2 regions of the Kitasatospora sp. NPDC052868 genome follow, and region 2 is predicted to be linked to the other one. Evidence: riboswitches for the same ligand, from Rfam matches in the RefSeq annotation. Region 2 holds a riboswitch; the other holds the start of a gene.
The links. Region 2 has a riboswitch for glycine ahead of gcvT (glycine cleavage system aminomethyltransferase GcvT). Riboswitches for the same ligand answer to the same signal wherever they lie in the genome.
Positions count from the first base shown of each region.

Region 1 (3,870 bases), on a different contig from region 2:
GCATCGCCAGGATCAGGGCCGGCAGGACCCGGGCGCTGCTCTGCTTCTCGGCCGTAGTGGTGGGCTGTGGTGCCTCACTCACGGTTGCTTCCTCCCGTACATAGTGAATGAACTGAAATAACCATGCAGGCAGATACTTCAGTGTGTCAAATATCGATCGGTGAAGCTTTGGCAAAGTCGAAGGACCCCGGACCGTGGCGGTCCGGGGTCCCTGGTGAGAGCGGGTCAGGCGAGCGGCCTCAGCGGGGCCGGCCGGGTCGCGTCGGCCACCGAGGCGAGCGGGGAGGGGGAGGAGGACGAGGACGGGGGCGACGAGGGTGAGGTCGACGTCGTCGAGGAGAGCGCGTCCGAGGGGGTCGAATGCATGGGCGGCGGCGTGTGCGCGGTCGAGGGGGCGGGGGTCGAGGTGGTCGCGGTGTTGTCGTGCACCTCGACGTGCTCGCGGCGCAGCTCGTCGCGGATCACCTCCTCGGAGGTGTACCGCTCGACGACCAGGCGGACCCGCTCGATCGGCGCCAGGTACTTGCGGACCACCGGGCGCTCCTCGCGCAGGGTGACCTCCTCGACGGCCTCGGCGATGTCCTTGTCGCTGAGCGCCGCCCGCTCGGCATCGCCGACCGGCATCCGCTCGACCCGGACCCGCTCGCGCACCACCGGGACGCGGCGCTCGACCGGCTCGCTGGTCACGTACTTGCGCAGCTTGGCGGTGCCCAGGACGTGCCACTCGGTGATGATGTCCAGGCGCTCCTCGCGGCAGGTGATCTCCACCGGGCCGCTGGGCGCGGACGCGGCCGGGCCGCCGGTGGCGGCCGGGGTGGTGGAGGGCGCGGCACTCGGGGTGCCGACCGGGGTGGCGGGGACGACCGGGGCGGCGGGCGCCGAGCTGCTCGGCGCCCGGGTCTCGGGTGCGGCGGTACTGACGGTCCGCACGTTGGCCTCCGTGGCGGGTTCGGACGGCTTGCCGAGGTCGGCCGCCGGGATGGTGGGGGAGCTCGGGGTCGTGCTCTCCGCCGAGTGGAAGGCGAGCGGCTTGACCGGCGCCGCGGCCGGGGGCGGGGTCACGGGCGGGGCCGTCGGCGGGGTCGGCGACGGCGCCGGGTCGGACGCCGTGCTGGTGGCGGCCGCCGCGCCCGCCGCGGCGCCTGCGGCCGCGGCCGTTCCGGTCGCGCGGCCCGTGGTCGAATCCGCCGCCGGGACGGAGCCGAAGTCCAGGTCGGCCGGCTGGGAGCCGGAGCCGTCCCCCGCGGCCGGGCTGCCGTCCAGCGGGGTGTCCAGCCCGTAGTAGCGGTACAGCTGGAGTTCCTGGGCGGGTGACAGGTGCTGGCCCACGCCGAAGTCCGGCGACTCCTTCACCAGCGACTTGTCGTACGGCACCCGCAGCTCGTCGCCGGAGAACTCGCTCGTGGTCAGCGGGACGAAGGCGTCCCGCCCGAAGATGCCGGTACGGACGGCGGCCCACTCCGGTTGGCCGGTGGCGTCGTCCAGGTACACCTCGTCGACCGTGCCGATCTTGTCTCCATTGCGGTCGACCGCCTTGTGGCCGATCAGGTCCCGGGGGTCGATATCGGTCTGCACGCTTTCCTCCAGTCGCTGCTCCTGCGGAACTCCCGCAGGTCGGCGGCTGGAGCGCCCTTCCCATCCGCCACTTCACACCAAAAGGCATGAAGCGGACACCCGCGACCCGGGCGGGGCCGGACGGGCCACCCGCTGCGCCGTCCGGGTCATGCGCGAACTCTGCGAGTGACCTGACGCACCCGTGAACGGAGGGCTTCCCGCTGGTACCCTGGGCGCGACCGCCGAGCCCGCTCGGGAGAGTCCCCGAGAGCGGAAGTCGCTGGTCGGGGCGCCGAAGGAGCAACTCCTCCCCGGAATCTCTCAGGCATCCGTACCGTGTGGGATAGGTCACTCTGGAAAGCAGGGCAGGACCGCCGGCGAGGGAGCCGACGGCCACCACCCTCACCGACGGTGCAAGCCGGCGGGGCGCCCACAGCGCACCGCGCGGGCGAAGCTCTCAGGTCCCGATGACAGAGGGGGAGGCCTGTCGGGTCCGCCCGCCCAGGTCGATCCGCTGTTGTCCACAGCGGCTAAGCCGCCCGGCGCGCGTACCCCCGCCGGTCCGTGACCAGGAGGCCTCGACCACATGAACGCCCAGCCGAACGCGGGACGCCCCACCAGCGTCCCGACCCTCACCGAGCTTGAGCTGGCCAGTCCCTTCGAGAACCGCCACATCGGCCCCGACGCCGCCGCGCAGGAGAAGATGCTGGCCCACGTCGGCTACGGCTCCCTGGACGAGCTCGCCGCCACCGCCGTGCCGGACGCGATCCGCTCCATCACCGCCCTGGACCTGCCCGCCGGCCGCAGCGAGGCCCAGGTCCTCGCCGAGCTGCGCGAGCTGGCCGGCCGCAACCGGGTGCTCCAGCCGATGATCGGCCTGGGCTACTACGGCACCTTCACCCCGCCGGTGGTGCTGCGCAACGTCCTGGAGAACCCGGCCTGGTACACGGCCTACACGCCGTACCAGCCGGAGATCTCGCAGGGCCGCCTGGAAGCGCTGATCAACTTCCAGACCCTGGTCTCCGACCTGACCGGTCTGCCCACCTCCGGCTCCTCGCTGCTGGACGAGGGCACCGCGGCCGCCGAGGCGATGGCCCTGGCCCGCCGTGTCACCAAGGTCAAGGGCGGTGTCTTCCTGGTCGACGCCGAGACCCTGCCGCAGACCGTCGCGGTGATCCAGACCCGTGCCGAGCCGACCGGTGTCGAGGTCGTCGTCGCCGACCTCTCCGCGGGCATCCCGGCCGAGATCGCCGAGCGCGGCGTCTTCGGCCTGCTGCTCCAGTACCCGGGCGCCACCGGCGTGGTGCGCGACCTCGCCCCCGTCATCGAGCAGGCCCACGGCCTCGGCGCGATCGTCGCCGTCGCCGCCGACCTGCTGGCGCTGACCCTGCTGAAGTCCCCGGGTTCGCTCGGTGCCGACATCGCCTGCGGCACCTCGCAGCGCTTCGGCGTCCCGATGGGCTTCGGCGGCCCGCACGCCGGCTACCTGTCGGTCCGCGCCGAGTACGCCCGCTCGCTGCCCGGCCGCCTGGTCGGCGTCTCCGTCGACGTCGACGGCAACCGCGCCTACCGCCTGGCGCTGCAGACCCGTGAGCAGCACATCCGCCGCGAGAAGGCCACCAGCAACATCTGCACCGCCCAGGTGCTGCTCGCCGTGATGGCCTCCATGTACGCCGTCTACCACGGCCCGGACGGCCTGGCGGACATCGCCCGCCGCACCCACCGCTACGCCGCCGCGCTCGCCGAGGGCCTGCGGGCCGGCGGTGTCGAGCTGCTGCACGGCGAGTTCTTCGACACCGTCACCGCGGTCGTCCCCGGCCGTGCCGCCGAGATCGCCGAGGCCGCCCGGGCCAACGGCATCAACGTGTTCCAGGACGGCGCGGACCGGATCTCCGTCTCCACCGACGAGACCACCACCCGCGAGCACCTGGCCGGCGTCTGGGCCGCGTTCGGCGTCCAGGGCGTCGAGGTGGCGGAGAGCGCCGACGCGCTGCCCGCCGCGCTGCTGCGCGAGGACGAGTACCTGACCCACCCGGTCTTCCACAGCCACCGCTCCGAGACCGCCATGCTGCGCTACCTGCGCCGCCTGTCGGACCGCGACTACGCGCTGGACCGCGGCATGATCCCGCTGGGCTCCTGCACCATGAAGCTCAACGCGACCACCGAGATGGAGCCGGTGACCTGGCCCGAGTTCGGCCAGCTGCACCCGTTCGCGCCGATCGAGCAGGCGCAGGGCTTCCTCACCCTGATCCGCCAGCTGGAGCAGCAGCTGGTCGAGGTGACCGGCTACGACGCCGTCTCCATCCAGCCGAACGC
Region 1 is NZ_JBITZW010000045.1:13,748-17,617, forward strand. It holds gene ACIGZJ_RS36520 (MFS transporter) at 1-82, opposite strand, end outside; gene ACIGZJ_RS36525 (PRC and DUF2382 domain-containing protein) at 226-1,575, opposite strand; glycine riboswitch at 1,798-1,901, shown strand; gene gcvP (aminomethyl-transferring glycine dehydrogenase) at 2,141-3,870, shown strand, end outside.
Region 1: linked by a shared signal. The riboswitch ahead of gcvP (aminomethyl-transferring glycine dehydrogenase) and the one ahead of gcvT (glycine cleavage system aminomethyltransferase GcvT) in region 2 are both predicted to bind glycine.

Region 2 (3,870 bases):
TGTGGTCTTCCCAGGGGAGGAGGGAGGGCGGGCCGGCGGGGCGGGGCGGCCGCCGCGCTGCGGCCGCCCCGGCGGTGGCTCAGGCCGGGTTGATGATGGCGTCGTACTCGTCGGCGCTCAGCAGCTCGTCGGTCGCCTCGACGCGCACCTTGAACAGCCAGCCGCCCTCGAAGGGGTCGCTGTTGACCAGCGAGAAGTCGTCGAGAACGGCCTGGTTGGCCTCGACGACCTCACCGGTGACCGGCGAGTACAGGTCGCTGACCGACTTGGTGGACTCGAGCTCGCCACAGGTCTCACCCGCGGTCACCGTGTCACCGACCTCGGGAAGCTGCACGTAGACGATGTCACCGAGGGCGTCGGCCGCGTGCTTGGTGATGCCGATCGTCGAGACACCGGCCTCGGCGGCGGTCAGCCACTCGTGCTCCTTGGTGTACTGCAGGTGCTGGGGGTTGCTCATGGCGTCATTCTCCAGGATGGGAAGCGGGTACGGCGAAGCGGGCCGCCGGGCGGACGGCTTCGACGATGATCTGTGGAAATGTGCGGGCCGGAAACCAGGCCTCGGCGGGCCCGCCGGAAACCAGCCTCAGCGGGCGCGCCGGTGGATCAGCGGGCGCGCTTGTAGAAGGGCAGCGCCACGACCTGGACCGGCTCGTGCTTGCCGCGCACGTCCACCGCGACGGTGGTGCCCGGGGCGGAGTGCGCCGCGTCCACGTAGGCGATCGCGATCGGCTTGCCCAGGGTGGGGGAGGGCGCGCCGGAGGTGATCCGGCCGATCGGCTCGCCGTCCGCGGAGACCACGGTGTACTCGGCGCGCGGGACGCGCTTGCCCTCGGAGACCAGGCCGACCAGCACCCGCGGCGGGTTGGCCTCGGCCTCGGCGGCGGCCTTCTCCAGCGCCTTGCGGCCGATGAACGCGCCCTCGTTGGTGGTCTTGTCGAAGCGCACCACCCGGCCCAGGCCCGCGTCGAACGGGGTCAGCTCGGTGGAGAGCTCGTGCCCGTACAGCGGCATGCCGGCCTCCAGGCGCAGCGTGTCGCGGCAGGACAGGCCGCAGGCGATCAGACCGCGGTCCGAACCGGCCTCGGTCAGCGCCGTCCAGATCCGCTCGGCGTCGCCGGGGGCGCAGAAGATCTCGAAGCCGTCCTCGCCGGTGTAGCCGGTGCGGGCCAGCAGCACCTCGCGGCCGGCCACCTGGGCCGGGAGGATCGCGTAGTACTTGAGGCCGGCCAGGTCGGCGTCGGTGGTGGCGGCCAGGATCGCGGTGGCCTCGGGGCCCTGGACGGCGACCAGCGAGTAGGTGTCGCGGTCGTCGGTGACGACGGCGTCGAAGCCCTTGGCGCGGCCGATCAGCTCGTCCAGGACCAGCTGGGCGTTGGAGGCGTTGGCGACGACCAGGAAGGCGTCCTCGCGCAGGCGGTAGACGATCAGGTCGTCCAGGATGCCGCCGTCCTCGGCGCAGATCATGGTGTAGCGGGCGCGCAGCACGCCGAGCGCGGAGACGAAGCCGACCAGCGCGTGGTCCAGCATCTCGCCGGCCTGCGGGCCGGTGATGGTGATCTCGCCCATGTGGGAGAGGTCGAACAGACCGGCCTTGGTGCGGACGGCGAGGTGCTCCTCGCGCTCGCTGCCGTAGCGCAGCGGCATGTCCCAGCCGGCGAAGTCGGTCATCGTCGCGCCGAGGGCGCGGTGCAGCGCGTCGAGCGCGGTGAGGCGGAGGGACGACATGGCCTGGAACTCCTCGGTCTGGGCACTCAGGGGTGCGCACGCCGGACCGGTCCCGCTCGGGGGCACGGCCTGCGCGCGGGCATGCGGCGGCAGGGCCTCCCCATCTGTCGTCGAACCTGAGAGCTTCACCGCACGCGGGCCCGCAGCTCTTACAGCTAACAGGACAGCATGGCGGCTTGCACCGTGGGTGGGCGCACGGCAGGGCCGTGTTCCGCTTTCCAGATGTGCCTAACCCGTGCGGTAGGGGTGCCTGAGAGATTCCGGGGAGGACTTGCTCCTTCGGCGCCGGCTGTACCGCCTCTCGGGGTACTCCGGGCTCTCCCGCGCGGGTTCGAGCGGCCGGTATGGAGTTAGGGGCCTCCGGCGGAAAACACGCGGAGACGCGCACATCATGGCACGTCTGTGCCCCACGCGGGAGAGGGGGGAGGGGGAGGGCCCCTTCGCCTGGCGCCCGACTCGCCTCCGGGGCGCTCGGACCCGGCGTCGACGTTCATCGCTGCGGCGCTCCCTCCTTGGTCGGTCGCTTGTCGCTCTTCGCTTTCGGCACCGGCGCGCCCCTTCGGCTCGTCCGCGGGGCGCTAGGCTGCACGCGTCGACGAGCCAGTAGGGCGGTACAGGGCGCATGGGGTACCCGGTGGAGCAGCAGCAGGGGTGGGGCGGCCCGGAGGCGGCGCCACCGGGCGGCGGATGGCCGGCCAACGAGCTGGAGCAGGTGCTCAGCGCCGCGCTCGGTGATCCGGGCGCGACCCCCCGGGTGTTCGAGGTGCTCGCCCGCAGCCAGGTGTGGATCCCGCTGCCGTCCGGGGCCGACCCGCAGGGCCAGGCGCTGGACCTGCCGACGATCGAGCTGGCCGGCGACCCCTACGTGCCGGTGTTCTCCTCGCAGGAGGTGTTCCTGCGGCAGGCGCCCGGGATGGCCTTCGCGGTCGCGCCGGTCTGGGAGTTCGCCCGGGGCCTGCCGCTCGGCGTGGGCATCGCGGTGAACCCCGAGGCGCCGGTCGGCATCCCCGTCCCGCCGCAGGGCGTGGCGGAGCTGCGGCGCGGCCCGCGCGAGGACCGCTGGGAGGCCCCGGACGGGCCGACCGGCGGCCGGGTGGCGCTGCGGGAGCCGGTGGCGGGCGAGGACCCGGAGGCCTTCCTGGCCGCCTGCCGGGCCGAGCTGGCCGTCCTGCCCGGGGTGCTGACCGCCCGCCGCGCGCTGGCCAGCGTCGAGGGCGAGCCGACGGTGATGTTCATCGGCGTGCAGCTGGACCAGGGCGCCCCGGTCGCACCGGCCGCCGTGAACGAGGCGCTCGGCCGCGCGCTGGGAACCGCGCCGCTGCCCGGGGGCGTCCACCTCGTACTGCTCGACCTCGCGGACGATCCCGTCGTCGAGTGGATGCTCAACCGGGTCCGGCCGTTCTACGCCCGGATGTGACGCGTCCCTCCTCACCCGCCACGGGGGAGGAGGGCCCCTTGTAGGCACGTCGGCGTGGCGGCGGTCGGTGGCGCCCCATAGGGTGCGTGCAGACACCCGCCGGGCCGGCGGCAGGTGAGAGAAGAAGAGGCGCAGCGAGGTGGGCGCATGAGTGCGGGAGCGGTAGCGGGCGGTGCACCGGGGCCCTGGGGCCAGTCCTCCGCCGGGCGCCCCGGCGCGGATCCGGGTGCGCTGGAGCGCGCCCTGCGCGAGGTCGGTCCGGAGCGCTACGAGGCGTACGAGGCGCTGCTGCAGGCGCTCGCCGCGGGCCAGGTCTGGATGCTGCTCTGGCACGGCACGCCCGGCAGCCAGGACGCCCAGTACGGAAACATGGAGATCAGCGGCCACGGCTACGCGCCGGCCGTCACCTCGCCCGAGCAGCTGGCCGCGTCCGGCTGGGCGCGGGCGCACGAGGTGATCTCCGGCCGGGAGATCGCCGCCTCGCTGTACCGCACCCGCTGGGGCCTGTGGCTGAATCCGCATGCGCCGGGCGGCGGGGTCGGGGTGCCGTGGGCGGACCTGCGGCGGATCGCGGCGGGCCTGGACCGGCTGCCGGCCGGGCCGCTGAGACTGAGCGAACCGCAGGTGCCGGCGCAGCAGTTCTTCGCGCTGCTGGAGCGGCAGGCGGGCGAGGTGCGCGCGGTCAAGGCGCTGCGCCGGGCCTGGGTGCAGCCCTCCGTGGGCGAACC
Region 2 is NZ_JBITZW010000003.1:457,650-461,519, forward strand. It holds gene gcvH (glycine cleavage system protein GcvH) at 80-457, opposite strand; gene gcvT (glycine cleavage system aminomethyltransferase GcvT) at 604-1,725, opposite strand; glycine riboswitch at 1,954-2,059, opposite strand; gene ACIGZJ_RS08410 (enhanced serine sensitivity protein SseB) at 2,360-3,142, shown strand; gene ACIGZJ_RS08415 (enhanced serine sensitivity protein SseB C-terminal domain-containing protein) at 3,290-3,870, shown strand, end outside.